4 regions of the Arthrobacter sp. BL-252-APC-1A genome follow, and region 3 is predicted to be linked to each of the others. Evidence: riboswitches for the same ligand, from Rfam matches in the RefSeq annotation. Region 3 holds a riboswitch; each other region holds the start of a gene.

Region 1 (5,209 bases), 300 kb from region 3:
GGCTGGGTCACTACGACGCGTCCGGGCACGCCGGCCCCTGCCACAAGGTTGGCGACCAGCGGCGGCATCAGGGTGGTTTTGCCGGTTCCGGGCGGGGCCTGCACGACGGCGCTGCCGGCACAGGTGCTGCCGGGCGTCAATGCGGCGGCGGCAGCAGGGAGGGCCTGGGCGAACACGAGTCCCCTGCCAAGCCTGGACAGATCAAAGGGTCCCTTGGGAAGCAGGTCGGCGGCGGGGAATGCAGTGTTCACCTGCCTATTGTCTCCCGCCCGGCCAACAGACCCGTCAGGCTGTTGCCCATCATCCGGCCGGAATCAGCCGCCGGGATGGTCAGCGCCGCAGGACTTTCCGTGCGGTCTGGTTGCCCAGGAACTGGACCAGCTGGACCAGGACGATGATCACCGCCACGGCTGCCCACGTCACCACGGGGTTGAACTGGCGGTAGCCGTACTGGATGGCAAAGTTGCCCAGGCCGCCGCCGCCGACGTACCCGGCCACCGCAGACATGTCCACGAGTGCCACGAAAATGTACGTATACCCCAGGATCAGCGGTCCAAGCGCCTCGGGAATGAGGATCGTCAGGATGATGCGCCTCCGCCCTGCTCCCACGGAACGTGCTGCCTCGATCACCCCGGGCTGCACAGTCAGCAGATTCTGCTCCACAATCCGGCTGATGCCGAAGGCCGCTGCCAGCGACAGGGTGAAGATGATGGCGTTGTTGCCGATTCCGCTGCCCGTAACTGAACGCGCCAGCGGCTGGGCCGCGGCGAGGAAGATGATGAAGGGAATGGGCCGGAAAATATTGACCAGCACGTTCAGGGTCCCAAAGACGGCACGGTTGGCCAGCAGGGCACCGGACCGGGTGGTGTACAGCCCCAGTCCGATCAGCAGGCCGCCTATCCCGCCGAACAGCAGGCTCAGGCCCACGATGTACAGGGTTTCTCCCACAGCGGTCCACAGCTGGGGCGTCAGGGGTATCAGGTCTTCCATGTCAGCCCAGCTCCGTTACCTTGATGCCATGCCCGACGGCGGCCAGGGCGCCGTCGATCGCCTGGTCGGCGCCCTTGAGCGCCAGGGTCAGATGGCCGAACGCCCGGCCTGATATGTCATTGATGCCGCCGTACACCAGCTCAAAACCGACGCCGGCAGCTGCAAGTTCCAGGAACACCGCAGCCTGGGAACTGTGCCCGTCACGGAAGGAAAGAGTCACCATCCGCCCCTCGTGCCGGGAACGCAGCGTACGCACCTCCTCAGCTGACGGAATCCCCCGGACCACGGTGGAGACGAACCGGCGCGAGGACTCTTCCCGCGGGTTGGAGAAAACCTCGAACACGCCGCCCTGTTCAACGATCCTCCCGGCGTCCATCACGGCGACCCGCGTGGCGAGGTCCTTGATGACCTCCATCTCGTGGGTAATCACCACAATGGTGATCCCCAGCTCCCGGTTCACCCTGCGGAGCAGGGCCAGGACTTCCTGGGTTGTTTCGGGATCCAGCGCCGAGGTCGCTTCGTCCGCGAGCAGAATCTTCGGGGAGGCTGCCAGTGCCCGGGCGATGCCCACCCGCTGTTTCTGCCCGCCGGAAAGCTGTTCAGGATACCTGCCGGCTTTATCCGTGAGCCCAACGAAGGCCAGGAGCTCATTGGTCCGGGCAGTGATCTCGTCTTTGCTGCGCCCGGCAACACGAAGCGGGTACGCGATGTTGCTGCGAACGGTCTTGGAGTTGAAAAGGTTGAACTGCTGGAAGATCATTCCAATGTCCAGCCGCAGGCTTTTAAGTTTGCGCTCGGGCACACCGGATACCGCGCGGCCATCCACTGTGATCTCTCCCCCGGTGGAAGCCTCCAATCCGTTGATGAGCCTAACCAGGGTGCTTTTGCCTGCTCCGGAATACCCGATGATGCCGAAGATCTCCCCGGCTTCTATTTCAAGGCTGATGTCCTGCAGCGCCGTAACCGGGGGCTCGCCCCGGCGGGCAGGCGGATAGGTCTTGGAGACGTTCCGCAGTGAAATGAGAGCCATTGCTGTTCCTTGTCCGACAGGCTGCGCGGGCCGGTCCGGCAGCGCCGAACCGGCCCGCGGGCGGATTGCCTACTGTTCTTCGATGTCCTTCTGGACGTCGGCCAGTGAACTGCGCAGGTCTTCGACCGGCACCTTGAGGAACTCAGCGGTGTTGCCTGAAGCCTTCTGCACTCCGTCCTGCACGGCCTGCGTGTTCTGGTAGATCTCCACCAGCTTCAGGTAGGTCTCGTTGTTCTCTTCCCCGGAACGTGCAGCGAAAACGTTCACATACGGGATCGCCTTGGGATCGGAGGGATCGTCCTGGGCAATGGCGTCAGCGGCACTGAGCCCGGCATCCTCGACGAAGTCGTTGTTGATGATCGCCGCGGCGACGTCCGGAAGCGACGTCGGTGTGAGGGATGCTTCGAGCGTAGTGACCTTCACCTTGGACTTGGCCTCATCGACGTCATCGAGCGTGGAGAAGGCGCTTCCGCCGTCGGCCAGGGTCACCAGTCCTGCGGACTGCAGCACCAGCAGCCCGCGGGCCAGGTTGCTCTCGTCATTGGGCACCGCCACAGTGGCGCCGTCGGGGATCTCCTCCACCGAGTCGTATTGCGTGGAGTACAGACCCAGCGGGTAGATGGCGGTGGATCCCACCGGAACCAGGTCCTCCCCGGCAGAGACGTTATACCGGGCAAGGTAGATGATGTGCTGGAACTGGTTCAGGTCCAGTTCGCCCTCGGTGAGAGCGGGGTTGGGCTGGGTGTATTCCGCGAAGTCGATGATTTCGACGTCGATGCCTTCCGCTTCGGCAGCTTCCTCGTAGGTTGCCCAGTACGGATCACTGGCACCCACGACGCCGATCTTTACGGTTCCTTCGTCACCTGCTGCAGAGCCGCAGGCTGCGATGCCCAGGACTAAGAGGGGTGCAGCGGCCAGAGACAGGAGTTTCCTGCTGATTTTCATGGTTCGGTTCTCTCCGGTGGGTTCACGGCGGGCCGTGAACGATGGGGCGCAGGCCGCTGTGAGGGCAGTGCCGGCGCCGTACTTGCCCCGCGGGGATGTCCGCGGCAGGGCCGAATCTTCACCTGGAGCACCCCGCTACGACGAGAGGGTTGCTGTCCAGCCGGCCAGGGCCGATGGCTGGAGCTCTTGATTCTTCCCCCACAGTAGGGACCGGAAGATACGATGGCCACCGGCGCGACATCCGGCGTCGTGCGGCGTCACACGGTGAATTCCAGCGAAATGCAACGTCTCACAGGAGAGAAGGAAAAATGAGCCAGCTGCCCGAAACACAGCCGAGCCCCGGGGATATCTTCGACTTGGCCGCCTCTCATGGCCTGACGCTGGATCCGGGCAGTGTCAGCTTCAATGAAGCCGGCCTGGATTACCGCGTCGCCTTCGCCACGGAGGCCGGCACTGGCCAGGAGTGGGTACTGCGGCTCCCGCGACGCCCCGACGTCGCAGCAAACCAGGCGCGTGAACAGGCAATCCTGGACTTTGTGCGTCCGCGGCTGGGTGTCGCCGTGCCGGACTGGAAAATCCAGGAATCCGATCTGGTGGCCTACCCTCTGCTGCCTGGAACGCCGGGCCTCACTATGAACGCGGAGAACCAGCCGAACTGGCATTTCGATCCGACCTCCGCGAAATACCTTGAGTCCCTGGCAGCGCTGATAGCTTCCCTCCACACGATGGATCCCGCTGCCGCCGCGGCAGCGGGTATTCCGTCAGAGAATCCTGAGGCAGTCCGCGGGTACTGGGCTGAGAACCTGGAAAGGGTGGAGGGCGAATTCCGGATCGATTCTGCCCTGCTCTCCGGCTGGCGGCGGTGGCTGGACGAGGACGGTCTGTGGCCGCAGCGGGTGGTCCTGACCCACGGGGAGCTGTACCCGGCGCATCTGCTGCTCGATGAAACAGACCGGATCGTCTCCGTTCTGGACTGGACCACGGCCAAGGTCAGCGATCCGGCACTGGAGTTCATGTACGTCCAGCTCATCTCGCCGGACTCTTTCGACGCTGTGGCGCGCGCCTACCAGGACGCGGCCGGCGTTGCCGAGCCGCGCCTGGCAGAACGCTGCACCGCTTTGATCGCTGCAGGGCCGCTGAACTATGCAATGTTTGCGCTGACCACCGGTCAGGCCGAACATCGGGAAGCTGCCCAGGCCCAGCTGCTGCAGGTCTAGGAACCGCAGCTGCCGGGCACGGCACCTAGCTCCGGGCCGGAGCATCCTCAGCCGGTGCTTCGCCTTCGCTCTCGGGGAGCCCGTGGTGCGGGCCGTGGCCGCCACGTTCCCCGTGGCCGTCTTTGCTGTTCCCCTGGCCGGCGTCTTCCTTGCCGGAGCCGTCCTTGCCGGACCTGCCGTCATCGTCCGGCCCGCCGTCACGCTCCGGCCGGTCCGGCCGCGCCGAGCCGCTGTCCTGCGAGTCCTCGTCCTGAATGTCCTCGTCCTGAATGTCCTGGCTCCCTGAATCCTTATTTTGGGAATCCCTGCCCTCAGTATCGTTGTCCTGCGGCAGGTCTCCGTGATCGCCGTGCTTAGGACGCTCCGGACGCTCGCCGTCGAGTTCGGACGTGACCGACGCAGGTTCCGTGTTATCCGCAACGGCCATACCCGTGAAGAAAGTGCCGGTCAGCAGGCCGGCAGCTGCCAGGCCACTGGCACTCCAGACAATGATCTTCTTGGCTTTGCTGCCAATCTCCATGGTTGCTTTCACCTTCGCAAACAGAGTGTGGATACCTACGTTTTCTATCCAACCGGGTCTTTCTTCGAAGTTTCTTAGAAGTCCGCCTTAGTCCAGCGGAAGGCGAACCGTCAGCGAGGCGCCCATGCCGTGGCCCGGTTCAGCCTGCACCGTCCCGCCGAACCTGCCGGCAATCTCAGCGACCAGGGCAAGGCCAAGTCCATAGTGGCGGGTATGCCCGCCGGAGGTCTCCCGCACAGAGGCGAAGCGTTCAAACACCCGCCCGCGGAGTTCGCTGGGCAGGCCCGGGCCGTCGTCGGAAACCCGGAGGACACCTTCGCGCCCGCTTGCCGATACCTGGACCCAAACGGTGGAACGGGCGTAATCGGACGCGTTGGCCAGCAGCGCAGTGATTACCCGCTGCACCGCTGCCGGCGCGGCACGGACTCGAACCGGCGTACCTGGGACATCAAGCTTCAGCTGCAGGCCGTTGGCCCTTAACGCGGTGGCGAATGTCTCGGCCCCCTG
Region 2 (5,209 bases), on a different contig from region 3:
GCGCCGAGAACCAGTCCCAGCGCGGCACCGAGCGCAAAACCAGTCAGTACGCGCTGCGTGGAGATGGCAATGTGCGTGCCGAGTTCGCCGCGTTCAATCAGGTCCGCAGCCGAGGTCAGCACTGCGCCGGGGGATGGAAGCTGCACCGCGCTGAAGACCCCGAGGACGGAGACGAGCTGCCACAGTCCCAGCAGCAGGGCCGGTACAACCAGGCCCAGTGCTACGCGGACCCAGGTCTTGGTGAGGATGCCGCCGGAGCTGGCCTTTTGGGCAGGTGCGGGTGCTGCGGAAGACCCGAACGGGCCTGCCACTGCGGGTGCGGCAGCGGGAGATGGATTGCTGCTCATTAGGATTCCTTCACGGCTTCCGGATCGGCCTTCTGCACGAAGGAGTCATCCAGCAGGGACGCAACCGCGTCGTCAATGGCCTTCTGGTTGGCAACGTCGCCGGTTTCGACGAACACGGGGCCCACCTTTTCCAGGACCTTTCGCTGCGCATCGCCCGGGGCGGCGTCGACGTCGAGGTTGCTGCGTTCAAGAATGACGGTGCGGGCTACTTCCAGGTCCAGACCGGCGACGTCGGCGAGGATCTGCGCGGTTTCCTCGGGGTTTTCTGCAGCCCAGGCACGGGCCTTTTCGTAGACGTTCACCACGGTCTGGGCCAGTTCCGGCTTCTCCTCAAGGAAGGACTCCGTGGCGTTCAGGAAGCCGTAGGTGTTGAAGTCCAGGTTGCGGTAGAGGAACTCTGCACCGGCGTGCTCGGCTCCAGCCATGATCGGATCCAGTCCGGACCAGGCGTCCACCGCACCGTTTTCGAGGGCGGTGCGGCCGTCGGCGTGCTGCAGGTTCTCAACCGTGACGTCTGAGGTGCTCAGGCCGGCCTCTTCCAGAGCCTGAACCAGGAAGAAGTACGGATCGGTGCCCTTGGTGGCGGCTACGGACTTGCCGGCCAGGTCCTCTACGGAGGTGATGTCCGAGCCGGGGGAGACCAGCAGTCCCGCCCATTCAGGCTGCGAGTAGATGCTGATGGTCTTGATCGGCGAACCGTTGGAGCGGGCCAGGAGTGCGGCCGAACCGGCGGTGGAACCGACGTCGATCGCTCCGGCACGCAGCGCCTCGTTGGCCTTGTTCGACCCGGCGGACTGCACCCAGTTGACTTCCACGCCCTGCTCTTCAAGGGTTGCTTCCAGCCAGCCCTGGTCCTTGATGACCAGGCTGAGCGGGTTGTACGTGGCGAAGTCGATGTTCAGGGTGCCGCCGTCGGCTGCGTCATTGGCGGCCGCACCGGAGGAATCCTCGCCGGCAACGCAGCCGGTCAGGGCCAGTGTGAGGGCGGCGGCGGTGGCTGCCAGCGCGGTTAGCGGGCGGCGGGAGAAGCGGGGCGGGCGGCGGGAGAAGCTGGAACGGCTGTTCATGGGGATTCCTTCGAGACGGGTGGTGCGGGAAAAATTCAGGGAAATCAGGCACCGCAGGCACAGAGGGACTGCGGGTTGGACCGGCAGGACGCCTGGACCGGGGAAAGGACGAGCCTTAGTGGCGGTCGACGCCGAGGCTCGCCAGCAGCTCGCCGCGCATTCGGGCCAGCTCGGCGGAGGCACGGTCCCGCGGCCGGGCACCGGGGACGGTGATGGTCTGCGTGATGGTGGCGCCGGGCTTGCCCGGTTCGCGGCCGAGCACAATGATCCGGTCGGCGAGCTGCAGGGCTTCATCGACGTCGTGCGTGACGAGCAGGACGGTGGCGGGCGCGGCGCGGTGCACGTCCAGCAGCAGGTCCTGCATCTTCAGCCGGGTCAGGGCATCCAGTGCACCGAACGGTTCGTCCAGCAGCAGGACACCCGGTTTGCGGGCCAGCGCCCGGGCCAGCGACGCACGCTGGGCCATGCCGCCGGAAACAGCACGCGGCTGGTGCTTGGCAAAGCTGTCCAGTTCAACGAGCTTGAGCAGCTCGGAGACCTTGGCTTTGCCTTCGGAAGCGCTGGTGCCCTTCGGCAGGCCGATCGCAACGTTGGCCTGCAGGGTCTGCCAGGGCAGCAGCCGGGGTTCCTGGAAGGCAACGGCGCAGCGGTCGTCAATGCCGCGCACGGCGGTCCCGTCGATCAGCACCTGACCGGTGGAAGCGGCGTCGAGCCCTGCGGTGGCGCGCAGCAGCGTGGATTTGCCGCAGCCGCTGGACCCGAGGATCGCCAGGACTTCCCCGGGGCGGACTTCGAAGTTGATGTCCCGAAGCACCACGTGGGCGCCTGCACCGGAGCCGAAGCTGCGGCCAACGCCGTCGAACGTCACGGACAGGGCAGTGTCAGGCGCGGTGCGCGGGGCAGCGGAGACGGCATGGGAGCCGGAGGAAAGTACTGCAGTCATGTGAACACTCCATCGGTCCTGGCAGTAGCACCCTACGGAAAACGTCCTGGGCCGGGTTAGCGGCCTCCTGCGACGTCCACCTCGCTATCGCAGTGCCTCAAGGAGGAAGCACTCCGACCAGGGTTGCTGCGGCTTCACTGATCCAGGTCTCTCAGCCGCTCGGGATGGTCAAGACCCAACTAAACGCCCAAGAGTCCGTTTCCGGCAAGTCCCGGCGTAACATTTCGAATCCCGCCTCCTTCCCCATCGAGATAGCAGAAACTGCACGTTACAGCGCTGAAACGTGCAGTTTCTGTCATCTCGATGGTTCGGGGAGGGGTGGCTGGGCGCCCGGGAGGGGAGCACGACGGCGGCCGTTACGCCCCGTGACAGGCGGGGCTTGCGTGCACCCCCGGGGCCCGGCGCATACTGGACCCGCAGGATCATGAGTCCCAACGCGAAGCTCTGGCTGGTTGGGCGGCAACCCTCTCCCGTAGCGGGGTGCCCCAGATGACGATCCGGTCGACCGGCAAGACCGCCGGCGGCAAGTACGGCGCCCCTGCGCGGCGTCCCGCATGCAAAGGACCCTCATGGCCACCACGCCCGCCCGCCACATTCGCTTCAACGCCTTCGACATGAACTGCGTGGGCCACCAGTCACCCGGACTCTGGCGCCACCCGGAAGACCGCTCCGCCGACTACACCAAGCTCAGTTACTGGACGCATCTGGCGCAGACCTGCGAACGCGGCCTGTTCGACGGCATCTTCATCGCGGATGTACTCGGCACCTACGATGTCTACGGTTCGTCCAACGAGGCAACCCTGCGCCAGGGCACCCAGGTGCCGGTCAACGATCCGCTGCTGCTGGTCTCCGCCATGGCCCTGGTAACCGAAAATCTCGGCTTCGGCGTCACTGCAGGCACGGCCTACGAGCACCCGTACCCGTTCGCGCGCCGGCTCTCTACCCTGGACCACCTCACCGAGGGACGGGTGGGCTGGAACGTTGTGACCGGCTACCTTCCCTCCGCGGCGCGGAACATGGGCGCCGAAGACCAGCTGGAGCACGACGAGCGCTACAACCACGCCGACGAATACCTCGAAGTGGTCTACAAGCTGCTCGAAGGCTCCTGGGAAGACGATGCCGTCGTCCGCGACAAGGAAACCGGCGTGTTCACCGACCCGGCCAAGGTCCACGACATCAACCACGAGGGCAAGTACTTCAAGGTCCCCGGCATCCACATCTCCGAGCCCTCCCCGCAGCGCACCCCGGTGATCTACCAAGCCGGTGCCTCGCCGCGGGGCATCGCCTTCGCAGCCGAAAACGCCGAAGCCGTGTTTGTGGGCGCTCCCACGCCGGAAAAGCTGAAAGCAACCGTCACCAGGATCCGCGACGCCGCTGAGGCCGCCGGCCGGGACCGGCACTCAGTTCGGATTTACACCCTGCTGACCATCATCACTGCCGCCACCGCCGAGGAAGCCGAAGCCAAGCACCAGGACTACCAGTGCTACACCAGCGACGAAGGCGCCCTTGCACTGCTGTCCGGCTGGATGGGCGTTGACCTCTCCACCTACAACCTGGACGAGCCGCTGGGCGCCGTGAAATCCAACGCCATCCAGTCCGCTGCGGCGAACTTCCAGAAGGTGAACGACGACGGCGAGCCGTGGACGGTGCGCGACATTGCCGCGAGTGCCGGAATCGGCGGACTTGGTCCCCGTCTGGTGGGCTCCGGTGCGGAGGTCGCAGAGGAGCTGATCCGCTGGGTGGAGGAAACCGACGTCGACGGTTTCAACCTGGCCTATGCCGTCACTCCCGGTACCTTTGAGGACGTGGTTGAGTTTGTGGTGCCGGAACTGCAGAAGCGTGGCGCGTACCCCACGGAATACGCGCCGGGAACGCTGCGGCAGAAGCTCTTCGGAGCAGGGGATAAGCTCCCCGCAGACCACCGCGGGGCGAAGTTCCGCCTGGCCCCCGCCGTCACCGGCTAGGAGCTTGACGTATTTCCCTCGTCATCACGATGAACAAGGGGACACCCGTCTGGTCAGCCTGAACGTCACCTCCAAGCGGGCGCGTGCCCGAGGCGGGATGACGGTGCAGGTGCCGGTATCCCACCTGCCTCCAGTGCGGAAAGGGCCGTGTGCAAGCCGCACGCTGCCACCGCCATCTTCGACTACGGGCAGGGGACGGCGGACGTCACGGAGGTCCTGACGGCGGGGGCGGCCGAGCTGTGAGCCGTGGCGGGCCATTGACCGCCTCCCCTGGCGCTCCTACCGTTGAGGGACCCCCAGCCTCCAGGTAAGGAGAACCCCATGGATCCATCAGCCGAAGCTTCAGGACGTGTGCTTTCCGCCGACGGAACGCCTATTGCGTGGCAGCGCCGGGGGGAAGGGCCTCCGCTGGTGGTGGTGGATCCCGTCATGATGGACCGGACCACCTCGGGGATGGCAGGTGTTGCCGAACTGCTGGCCGCAGGCCACACCGTCTACACGTATGACCGCCGAGGCAAGGGCGAGAGCGGGGACGGGGAGGAGTACACCCCGGAATCCGAGGTGGACGACCTGCTGGCCGTGGTGGAAACCGCCGGCGGCACGGCCGATCTGCTGGGAACCTCCTCCGGCGCCGTCCTCGCGCTCCGGGCTGCCTCGGAGTCCGCGGTCATCTCCAGCGTCATCGCCGTGGAACCTCCGCTCACCGGGGACACTGACGAAGATCCGGACATCCGCCCTGAGCTGGATGAGCTGGTTGCGGCAGGTGACCGGGCAGGAGCCGTTCGGCTGTTCCAGGAGTCCATCGGAGTGCCGGCGGAGATCATCGAGGCCTCGGACCCGGCTCCGTTTGAGCCGGCGGCTCACACCATCTCCTATGACCTGACCCTG
Region 3 (5,209 bases):
GGCGCCCGGCCGCTGCCAATCAGCCACTGCGCTGCGCCGGCGTTGAAGCTTCCAGTCACCGGGTCCTCGCAGGGGAGCTCATCGGAGATGAACGTGCGCACTTCAAACTCGGTGGCCGCGCCGTCGGGATGCGGGCCGATGACGCCGACTGCCAGCCCCGCCATGGCCGGGTAGTTGGGCTGGATCGCCAGCACCTGCTCAGCGGAGCCCAGCAGCACACCGATCCACTCAGGACCGTTGACCAGCCAGGCAGCGTCCAGCAGCGCCTCACGTGGGAGTCCCAGCCCTGCCGCAACGCGGTCCAGTTCGTGCTCAGCAACAGGCCCGAACCGTGTCAGGTCCGGAGCCGCGAACGCCAGCCGGCCGCCGTCGTCGTCGTCCGCTTTTATCCGCACCAACCCGGCGGCAGATTCCTGGATGAGCATGCCCTCCTGGCGGGGTTTGCCTCCGGCTTCCAGCCAGGCGTGGGCGGAGCCGAGGGTTGGGTGCCCGGCGAACGGCAGCTCCTCGGTCGGAGTGAAAATCCGGACCCGGTAGTCAGCGCGCGGATCCTCCGGGCGCAGAAGGAAGGTGGTCTCGGACAAGTTGGTCCAGTTCGCGAACCGCTGCATCTGGGCGGCGGTTAGGCCGGAGGCTTCAAGGACGACGGCGAGCGGGTTGCCGCCGAAGGGCTCCGGGCTGAACACGTCAACCTGGACAAACGGGCGGGTGGATACGGGAATTTCGGAAGTCACTATTTGAGCTTAGTGAGTCGGCCGGGTGGATCCGCTAGCCACGGATTGCCCCAAGCTGCTCCAGTTTGTGCTGTTCGCTGCGTGGCGCGGCGGAGCGATTTCCCAAAACGGAGCGTTTAGCGCGGTCGGGCGGCTCAGGCGAAAGCCGGAACCGCGAGATTCCGAAACGCCGAGCCGTGGAAGACAAGCGGCTCATGGGCGCCGTCGTGGGTTGAGTAGCCGTGAACGCGGAGCAGGACGACGGCGTGGTCCCCGGCGGGAACCTCGTTCTCAACCGATGTTTCAAGCCAGAGGGCGGCCTCGTCCAGGAACAGGGCGCCGGTGCCGGCTTCGTGCAGGCTTAGTCCGGCGAAGCGGTCGCCGTCGCGGGAAGCGATCTGGCGGCAGACGCCGTCGTGCCCCGTGCCCAGGATGGACACGCCGATCCGGTCCGCAGCCCGAAGCAGCGGCCAGGTGCGGGAGGTATTCTGCACCGCGAACATGACCAGGGGCGGATCCATCGAAACGCCCACGGTGAAGGAAGAGGCCACGATTCCCTGTGGCGCGCCGTCGACTTCGGCGCAGAGTGCTGCGATTCCGGAGGGGAAGCGCCCAAAGGCCCGGCGCAGTGCGTTGGGCTGGAGATCGGTTTCAAGTGCCATGGAGATTCCTCTGCCTGACGCGCAGCCTGCGGTGCGAACCGCGAAATGCCAGCGCTGTACTTGCCGGACCGGGAGATCCACCGGAACGGCCGAATCGTCACCTGGAGCACCCCGCTACGGCGAGAGGGTTGCCGCCCAGCCGGCCAGGGCCTGTGGCTGGAACTCTTGATTCTGGCTACCAATCTAGGAGCGGGAAGGGGCCCGGGGCAAACGTTCGTCACATACCGGCTGTGGCGGGCAACAGTTCGTAACGGGAGTACTTAACCGGTTGCCGGCCCGTTTCCTGTTTCCACAGGGGCCGGTGCCACGGCAGGGAAGTCCGGTCTGTCTCTGACACCCATCCTGTTCAGGGCCAGCGGCCCCAGGATGGACCCGCTGAGAATGACGGCTCCCAGCACCAGGCAGGAAACCAGCCACGAACCGCCGTCGTAGAGGAAGCCTGCCAACAGGGATCCTGCCGCGGCGCCAATCAGTCCTGCATTACTCAGGAGCGCCATTCCCCGGCCGAGGCGAACTCTGCCGGTCTCAGCCACGACCGCCCCATGCATCGGGATCAGCATCGCCCAGGACGCGCAGGTCAGCACCCAGAGCACCGCGATCACCAGCGGAGGGTGTGAATGCCAGGCATCCGGCCGCTACGCCGGAACAGACTGATGCCGCCACGTATCCGGCCCGGCGTCCGCGGCGTTCCGTATAGCGGTGCAGCACCCGGGGGAGAACAGTCAGCGCGATTCCGCCGGGCAGGTAGACGAGGGCGATCTGGTAGACCTCCAGCCCAGCAGTGTTCTGCAGATACAGAAGAAGCAGCAGCCCCACACCGGCTTCAGCAGCGGCGGTCAGTGCCGCGAGGAACAGCAGCGGACTTTTCTCATGCGCTGAGCGTAGCCGACCCGTGCGGCATGCCTTTCCGTGCCGACACGCCGAAGCACTACAGTGTCCGCATGAGACAACGGTGGTTCAAACAGGTAGACGTCTTCGGCAAAAAGCCGTACCAGGGCAACCCATTGGCCGTGGTGCTGGACGGGGAAGACCTCGACGATGAGGCAATGCTCCAGTTCGCCCGCTGGACGAACCTCTCGGAGACGACGTTCGTCCTGCCGGCAACGCAGGACGAGGCTGATTACCGGGTGCGGATCTTCACGCCCGGGGGCGAAATCCCGTTCGCGGGTCATCCGACGCTCGGCACCTGCCATGCGTGGACCGAAGCCGGCAACACTCCGATGAAGCCCGGACTGGTGGTCCAGGAATGCGGCATCGGTTTGGTTCCGCTTCGGGTCAATGCCGGGTTGGCTGCCTTTGCTGCACCGCGGCTGCTGCGGACCGGTCCGGTGGAGCCCGATGTCCTGGCCCGGGTGACGGCAGCCCTGGGACTCACTCCGGACCAGGTCCTGGACCATCAGTGGGTGGACAACGGCCCGGGCTGGCTGGGACTGCTGCTGCCTGACGCGGAGACTGTTCTGTCTGTGCAGCCCGATCACGGTGCGCTCGGTGGACTGAGGGTCGGGCTGATCGGGCGGCAGCCGGAAGCCGCCGAGACGGACTTCGAAGTGCGCGCCTTTGCACCTGGTCTCGGGGTCTCCGAAGATCCGGTCACTGGAAGCCTCAACGCCGGCCTGGCGCAGTGGCTGATCGGCCAGGGCATTGCGGAGGAACGCTATACGGTCACCCAGGGCACCGCCGTCCACCGGTCCGGCCTGGTGCGCGTCTTCACCCGCGAAGGCCGCATCTGGATCGGCGGCGAGTCCGTCACCTGCATTGACGGCTCCGTTTCGCTCTAACAGTCCACCTAGTGCATGATGCCCATCGAGATGACACTTACGGCTCTTTTCAGCGCTGAAAGGAGCCGTAAGTGTCATCTCGATGGCGCGGGTAGCCTTGAAGCGTGAATGACTTGTTCAACAGCGGCGAGGACCAGGACCTGCAGGACCACGACGACGACGCCACGGAGGGCGACTCCCGTCAGCGCCCGCGCAGCCCGCTGGCGGTACGGATGCGCCCCCGCAGCCTCGACGAGGTGGTGGGGCAGCAGCACCTGCTGGCGCCCGGGTCACCCCTGCGGACCCTCGCCGAAGCTCCGCAGGGAGGACCAGCCGGCCCTTCCTCGGTGATGCTCTGGGGCCCGCCCGGCACCGGCAAGACCACCCTGGCGCACGTCGTAGCCCGCGGGCCCGGGCGCAAATTCGTTGAACTCTCGGCAATCACCTCCGGCGTCAAGGACGTCCGGCGGGTCATGGACGAGGCCCTGACCGCCAGGGACCTGCACGGTGTCACAACCGTCCTGTTCCTGGACGAAATCCACCGCTTCAACAAGGCCCAGCAGGACGCACTTCTGCCCGGTGTGGAGAACCGCTGGGTAGTACTTATCGCGGCCACTACCGAGAATCCGTCCTTCTCAGTGGTGTCGCCGCTGCTCTCACGGTCCCTGCTGCTGACCCTGAAACCGCTCACGGAAGAAGACATCGCTGCGCTGCTGGTCCGCGCAGTCCAGGATGAACGCGGGCTGGCCGGGCGGGTTGAACTCAGCGACGAAGCGCTGGAACACCTGGTCCGTCTTGCCGCGGGGGACGCACGCCGCGGGCTGACCGCGCTCGAAGCCGCAGCCGGCGTCGCCTATTCGGAACGGGACCCGGACGTTGAAGTACCGGTTGTGCTGCTGACCCATGCCGAACAGGCACTGGATGTTGCAGCCCTGCGCTACGACCGGGCGGGGGATCAGCACTATGACGTCACCAGCGCCTTCATCAAGTCGCTGCGCGGATCCGACGTGGACGCCGCCCTGCATTACCTGGCGAAAATGCTCGAAGCGGGGGAGGACCCCCGGTTTATCTCGCGCAGGCTGATGATCTCCGCGGCCGAAGACGTGGGTATGGCGGATCCGACGGCGCTGCAGACGGCGGTGGCCGCCGCCCAGGCGGTTCAGATGATCGGTATGCCGGAGGGACGGCTGATCCTTGCGGAGGCGGTGGTTCATATCGCCACTGCTCCTAAATCCAATGCCGCTTACAAGGCGATCGGCGCGGCTACGGCAGACGTACGCGCCGGCTACGGGAAAGGTATCCCTGCGCACCTGCGCGACGCCCATTATCCAGGTGCCAAGCAGCTGGGCCACGGCAAGGGCTACGTGTATTCGCATGATGAGCCGCACGGCGTGGCGAAACAGCAGTACCCGCCGGATGACCTCGTGGGGAAGGACTACTACAAGCCCACCGCGAACGGCGCGGAGCGGGACATCGCTGCCCGGCTGGAGCGCCTGCGCGGGATCATCCGCGGACAGTAGCGGAGCGGGGACGGACACTGTCGGACGCTGTCGGGCAGGGAACGGGCAGGGAACAGTGCCCCGCGGCGCGCGGCCCGTACCCGAAGGCCCGCGCATGCTAGGATTGATGGTTGACTGGCAAGCGCACTGCCGGACAATCCCACCTCATCTCCGGATTAGCGTCCGGACGCGGTGGAACTGTGTCCGGTAACTGCGTTGCAGCAGAAGGCAGCGGTTGGCCGGAGCTCTCCCTAATGGAGGCCAGTGACTACGCATTAGCCGTGCACGGCGGGTTTCCCGGCGCGTACGGCAAAACCGCCAAAACAGTGAAAGGTGAACGTGGCTAATTCAACACGTGCACGCCGTCAGGCCCGCGCTTCGCGCGCCCTCGGCATTGCTTTGACCCCCAAGGCAGCAAAGTACTTCGAGCGCCGGCCTTACCCCCCGGGTGAGCACGGCCGCGCACGCCGCAAGCAGGACAGCGACTACGCAGTCCGCCTGCGCGAAAAGCAGCGCCTGCGCGCACAGTACGGCATCCGCGAAGCACAGATGACCCGTGTCTTCGAAGAAGCCCGCCG
Region 4 (5,209 bases), on a different contig from region 3:
GAGGCGAAGTTCGACCGCATGCAGGCATTCCTGGAAAGGAAGAAAAAGAAATGACAGTACCCTCCAAAGTCGGTGTCCTCGGCGGAGGCCGCATGGGTGCGGGCATTGCCCACGCCTTCTGCACTGCCGGTGCCGCCGTCGTCGTTGTGGAGCGTGACGACGCCGCAGCGCAGGCCGCCTACGCGCGCGTTGCCGGTAACCTCGCCAAGAGCGTGGAACGCGGCACCACGGACGAGACCCTGGACGCGCTGACCGCCCGGCTGAGCGTCTCCACTGATTATGCGGACTTCGCCGGCTCCGGCCTGGTCGTGGAGGCTGTTCCGGAAGACTTCGGCCTGAAAGCTGCAGCATTGGCCGCTGTGGAGGAGCAGTTGGGCGACGACGCCTGGCTGACGTCCAACACGTCCTCGCTGTCTGTCTCGGAGCTGGCCGGGAAACTGCAGCGCCCGGAGCGCTTCTGCGGCCTGCACTTCTTCAACCCGGTTCCGGCGTCCACCCTGATTGAGGTGGTCCTGGGCAAGCAGACTTCCGATGAGCTGGCCGAAGCTGCCCGGACCTGGGTCACGGACCTGGGCAAGACTCCCGTCGTCGTCAATGACGCCCCGGGCTTTGCCAGCTCCCGGCTCGGCGTGGCCATCGCACTCGAGGCCATGCGCATGGTCGAAGAAGGTGTTGCCTCCGCCGAGGATATCGACGCCGCCATGGTCCTGGGCTACAAGCACCCGACCGGTCCGCTGAAGACCACCGACATTGTGGGCCTGGACGTTCGGCTCGGCATCGCCGAGTACCTTGCCTCCACGCTCGGTCCGCGCTTCGAGCCGCCGCAGATCCTGCGGGACAAGGTTGCCCGCGGTGAACTTGGCCGCAAGACCGGCAAGGGCTTCTTCGACTGGAGCTAGTTTGCGCCTGGCAGCAGCCCGCATGCTTCGCCTCTTGAGGGAGCATGCGGGCTGCTGTTCTTAAGCTTTGCGGTGTCTGCGAAACTGGGGCCGTCAGCGCGCGGCGTCAATCCCGGCACGCCATCCCGGAGCGCGCCCGCCGTGCGGCGGGTGCAGGGCCCCGGCATCAATGCCTGAGCTTTGGAGCAGCCAGGAGACCAGGGAGTTTGAGTTCCACATATCGCCGTCGGGCATTTTGGCGCCCCACACCATATCCGGAACTTGAGGCACCCTGGCGCGCAGGGCATCGGCACCGGACGTGGATACGTTGAACACCAGGGGCGGCTCCGGAGCATAGCCAAGGTCGGGAATGATTCCGCCGCGCCAGCACCGCACTTCATACCGAAAGAGCTTCAGGCGGCCGAGCGCCCGGAGACCGACTGGACCTTCGGCCACCACGCCCCGTTCGCTGCGCCCCTGGCCCCACGAAGGCGTCATCTCGATCGCATAGGTTGAACCGTCGGCCGCGACCTCCAGCGCTGCGTGGAAGAGCGGCCGGGGGTGGCGCCGCTCCCGCACGGAGCGCCAGAGTTCCCACCAGCGGCTGGTGTGGATCACCAGATGTCCGCCGGCGCCAACAGGCAGCCACCACAACCGCACCTGCGCCGTGTCCATGTGCCGCCTCCTTATGGAAACTGTCCGGCCCTCAGCAGGCCGCAGCTAAGCCTTGCCGACCGGCTGCTGCAGCTCGGTCACCCAATCCGCCTGATCCTCTGACCAGGAGCGCAGGTAGACCTCCCGGCACGGGCCGGAGGGGGTCAGCCCGCGGGCAATGATTTCGGTGTGGACCGCCTGCCAGCTGTCGGCGATGCCGTCCATGGAGCCAAGATGGACCCCGCAGATCGCCATCGGAACGCTGGGCAGTTCCACTGCCTCGACGCCGTCGGGAACCGGATCTGGGCTGGCGAAGCCTGCCGTAATCCGCATGCCGTCCTCACCCATGTCGTACTGCGCCACCGGTACACCTGACGGGGCGCCGGATGGAGCCAGCAGTGCGGCGACGCTGTCGAAGAGGGGTCCGACGACGCCGGGGACCTCGGGCTGTTCGGCCACCATTGCCTGGCGGGCAGCGAGGCGGAGCGCCGGAAGGGGTTTTTCAATGATTTCGATCTGGGCCATGTGCTTTTCCTTTTCGATGAGATGGAGCCTGCGCTCCACGTCGATGAGCCGTGCGGCAGCAATCCGTGCCTCCTCTGCGACCTCTGCCCGCCTCAGGCGCAGCAGGGCGGCGATTCGCCCTGAGTCCACGCCGGAGTCGAGCATGGCGGAGATGTCCTCCAGCCCGAAGCCCAGGGAACGCAGTGCGACGATCCGGTGCAGCCGTTCAAGCTGGGCTGGATCGTAGGAACGGTAGCCGCTGAAAACATCCACGTGGGCAGGTACGAGCAGGCCGGAAGTATCCCAGTGCCGAAGCATGCGGTGGGTTACCTGGCCGATCTGCGCGAACGCTCCGATGGATAACATGGTCCAGTTCTCCTGCCTTCCACAGTGTCAGGGTCAAGTATGACTGGCTGGGGCCTGCGGAGGCTGGCTGGGCGTGGGTCCGCCTAGTCTTGGAGGCATGGGTGAGCCGAGGAGCCGGAACGTGGACTGGGAAGGCGCTGCCAATGCCCGGGACCTGGGCGGAATTCCCGCAGCCAACTCGCACATTCAGCCCGGGCGTGTGTACCGGATGGGCCGCTCCGAATGGCTCACCGCCCGCGGCTGGCAGCAGGCATACGACGCCGGTGTGCGGACGGTAGTTGACCTGCGCAACAGTTCCGAGATCGGGCGCCGCGACACGGATCCCGTAGTCCCCCCGTCGGCTGTTACCGGAATCCGGTTCCTGAATCTGCCTACCCAGGAAGCGGACGATCCTGACTTCACCGCGCTGACCGGACCGTACATGAGCTCACCCCGGTTCTACCCGGAGAACCTGCGCCGCTGGCCGGAAAAGTTCGCGGCAATCGCCCGCGCCGTCGCTGATGCGCCGCCCGGCGGCGTCGTACTGCACTGCTCAGCCGGTCGCGACCGTACGGGACTCGTCGCCGCCCTGCTGCTGGACCTGGCCGGCGTGGCGCCGGGGGAGATCGCAGCCGACTACCGGGAAGCGCTGACCGGCATCAACGACTGGCACCGCACCCAGCAGCGGCCGAGGGAACGGCCGCTGGACGACTCCGAGCTCGCGGCCCGCGCCGGCTCCGCCGAAGCGGAGCTGCTGGATATGCTGCGGAACTTCGACGCCGCAGCCTACCTGCGCCGGGCCGGTGCCGGTGAGGGAACCCTCGCCCGGCTCCGGTCCCGGCTGCTGCAGGAGGACTTCTAAGCAGACTGGTCCTGCATGGTTATGTCATTGCGCGGAAGCCGGCCCCTGCATGGGAAAACCCTTTCCGTGGTGGCCAAGTAGAAAAAAGAGCTCCTGTTCCGGCCCTCAAAAGCGCCCGGGACCATCAGCGAGGAATACCGGGGGCACCACTGGGGCGTCCCGGGGCTGGCGGCCAGGGCCTCGGCCAGCAGAGGAACGTCGTGGTGCCACATGATCTGCTGCCGTCCATCGAGCACCAGGCAGATCAGGTCCAGTTCCGGGTCGGCGTGGACCTCGACGTCGATCCAGTCGTCGTACTTCATGAGGCGGCCGCCATGGATCCAATGGATCTTGTGGCCGGGGGCAAATGCGGTGCAGCGGGGGTCACTGGAGGGAATCACAGCGTGTCCTTCGAGATGAGTGTCCTTGCCCGCTCCGGTTGGACGCGGGCCGCTTCGTCATCCGAACCACCCGCCGAACATTGGGGTTGGTGCATGGCCAGTCGGAGCTTTTCCACACCCTGCGGGTGCGGAGGCCATGTCTCGTGAAGCACTGATTACGTTAGCAGGCCGCGGGGACACCCGTACATACAGACGGCCCGGGCCTCCTTCCGAACCTCACTGCACGACGGAGGCGCCCGCGTCTGGTGGGCACCGCCGTCGTCTCAGGTGCGTGAACGGTACTGCTCAGCGGCGGCCGCGGCAGGGATGGCCGCCGCCGGGGTGCAGGTCCACATCCGCGGTGATGGCGGCCAGGTAACCCTCGCGGTAGCCGGTGGCATTTGGATGCAGGGCGAACGGGCTGTTTGCGTAGATGATCCACGGATCGGCTGAGCCGATGCCGTGGCCGGCGAACTCGTCCACCACGTCAACATAGGTGGACCCGCGGTCCGGCAGCTGGGCGGCGAGAACCGCGTTCAGTGCGTCTGTTCCGGCGTTGAAAAGCGCTGCGGCGTCAGGGTTCAGAAGCCCGGGAACACCGGCCCCGTCAAACAGGTGCGGGTAGCCGGTCAGAACCAGCTCCGCCCGGGGTGCCAGGGCCCGCATTTGCCCGAGGGACTGGCGCACCTGGGGTGCGAGGGTTGTTTCCGCGTATTCCTGTGCCGCCGCGAGTGCCGGAGCGCAGGTGGCCGGGAGCTGGGCACCGGCGCAGGCTGCCACGACTTCGCCGAACCGCACATCGTTGCCGCCGATGGTCAGCGTGACCAGGTCGGTGTTCCGGTCGATGCTGCCTGCAGCCTGCAGGGATGCGATTTGTTCCGGCAGGTCCACGGGGCCTGCGGGCGCTGAGGGAGGGGTGCTGGCCGCCGTCGCGCCGCCGCAGGTGACATCAGCGTCCAGTTCAATCCTGCGGAGTTCATCCAACAGGGCCGGGTAGCCTTCGGCGGTGCGGCCGCAGGCATCGAGGACTGCTCCGCCGCCGAATCCGGCGGCATACGAATCCCCAAGTGCTACGTAATCAACTGTCCTTTTGGGCCCGCGGTCCCACCCCTTGTGGGGCCCGTGGTGGCCGCGGTCGCGGTCGGCTCCGGTACCGGCTGCGGTCCAGCCCGGGGGAGCACCTGCCGCGTCCGCCGCGGGTACGGCCAGGGACCCTGCCGTGAGCAGGCATCCTGCGGACAGCAGCGCCGCTGCCCGTCCCCACTTGCGTAACTGGAACATGTTCCTGCCTTCCGCCGTCGTCGTCTGCAGTGCAGTGCCGCGTAACCGCCCACGGTAGCGGCCGGCCTCCTGCGGCGGAATACGAAGAGGACGAACGGAGCGGGGAGGAAAAGTATGGGCCGGTCCGCTTTTGGGTGATGTGCCGCAGGGCACTCTCATGTAGGCTGGATTCATTACCGACCGTCCGGTCAGTTATCGGCCTGCGCCGCCGCAGCTGCGGCCAGCGGAACCGGTCCGGACTGGAAAATGAACGTCCAGTATCGAAAGGGTCCGTCAAAGATGACCTCAACCGCCATAGACGTGCAAGTCGTCCCCAGTTTCGTCCA

The links. Region 3 has a riboswitch for S-adenosylmethionine ahead of FYJ28_RS02710 (flavin reductase family protein). Riboswitches for the same ligand answer to the same signal wherever they lie in the genome.
Region 1: it holds a riboswitch for S-adenosylmethionine, as region 3 does, so the genes downstream of both, FYJ28_RS01350 (MetQ/NlpA family ABC transporter substrate-binding protein) here and FYJ28_RS02710 (flavin reductase family protein) in region 3, are expected to answer to the same signal.
Region 2: it holds a riboswitch for S-adenosylmethionine, as region 3 does, so the genes downstream of both, FYJ28_RS09060 (LLM class flavin-dependent oxidoreductase) here and FYJ28_RS02710 (flavin reductase family protein) in region 3, are expected to answer to the same signal.
Region 4: it holds a riboswitch for S-adenosylmethionine, as region 3 does, so the genes downstream of both, FYJ28_RS03155 (hypothetical protein) here and FYJ28_RS02710 (flavin reductase family protein) in region 3, are expected to answer to the same signal.

What each region holds. Positions count from the first base shown of each region.
Region 1 is NZ_VULS01000001.1:278,733-283,941, reverse strand. It holds gene hrpB (ATP-dependent helicase HrpB) at 1-251, opposite strand, end outside; gene FYJ28_RS01360 (methionine ABC transporter permease) at 331-990, opposite strand; gene FYJ28_RS01355 (methionine ABC transporter ATP-binding protein) at 992-2,020, opposite strand; gene FYJ28_RS01350 (MetQ/NlpA family ABC transporter substrate-binding protein) at 2,090-2,965, opposite strand; SAM riboswitch class IV at 3,039-3,157, opposite strand; gene FYJ28_RS01345 (macrolide 2'-phosphotransferase) at 3,274-4,182, shown strand; gene FYJ28_RS01340 (hypothetical protein) at 4,208-4,702, opposite strand; gene FYJ28_RS01335 (sensor histidine kinase) at 4,790-5,209, opposite strand, start outside.
Region 2 is NZ_VULS01000005.1:33,296-38,504, reverse strand. It holds gene FYJ28_RS09075 (ABC transporter permease) at 1-347, opposite strand, end outside; gene FYJ28_RS09070 (aliphatic sulfonate ABC transporter substrate-binding protein) at 347-1,414, opposite strand; gene FYJ28_RS09065 (ABC transporter ATP-binding protein) at 1,530-2,357, opposite strand; SAM riboswitch class IV at 2,778-2,893, shown strand; gene FYJ28_RS09060 (LLM class flavin-dependent oxidoreductase) at 2,927-4,321, shown strand; gene FYJ28_RS09055 (alpha/beta fold hydrolase) at 4,643-5,209, shown strand, end outside.
Region 3 is NZ_VULS01000001.1:580,603-585,811, reverse strand. It holds gene FYJ28_RS02715 (PhzF family phenazine biosynthesis protein) at 1-734, opposite strand, end outside; gene FYJ28_RS02710 (flavin reductase family protein) at 869-1,375, opposite strand; SAM riboswitch class IV at 1,427-1,546, opposite strand; gene FYJ28_RS02705 (hypothetical protein) at 1,636-1,908, opposite strand; gene FYJ28_RS02700 (hypothetical protein) at 1,901-2,191, opposite strand; gene FYJ28_RS02695 (PhzF family phenazine biosynthesis protein) at 2,317-3,153, shown strand; gene FYJ28_RS02690 (replication-associated recombination protein A) at 3,258-4,652, shown strand; gene rpsD (30S ribosomal protein S4) at 4,971-5,209, shown strand, end outside.
Region 4 is NZ_VULS01000002.1:88,533-93,741, forward strand. It holds gene FYJ28_RS03130 (enoyl-CoA hydratase/isomerase family protein) at 1-54, shown strand, start outside; gene FYJ28_RS03135 (3-hydroxyacyl-CoA dehydrogenase family protein) at 51-899, shown strand; gene FYJ28_RS03140 (hypothetical protein) at 993-1,553, opposite strand; gene FYJ28_RS03145 (MerR family transcriptional regulator) at 1,599-2,402, opposite strand; gene FYJ28_RS03150 (tyrosine-protein phosphatase) at 2,500-3,243, shown strand; gene FYJ28_RS03155 (hypothetical protein) at 3,240-3,623, opposite strand; SAM riboswitch class IV at 3,640-3,772, opposite strand; gene FYJ28_RS03160 (SGNH/GDSL hydrolase family protein) at 3,909-4,883, opposite strand; gene paaZ (phenylacetic acid degradation bifunctional protein PaaZ) at 5,163-5,209, shown strand, end outside.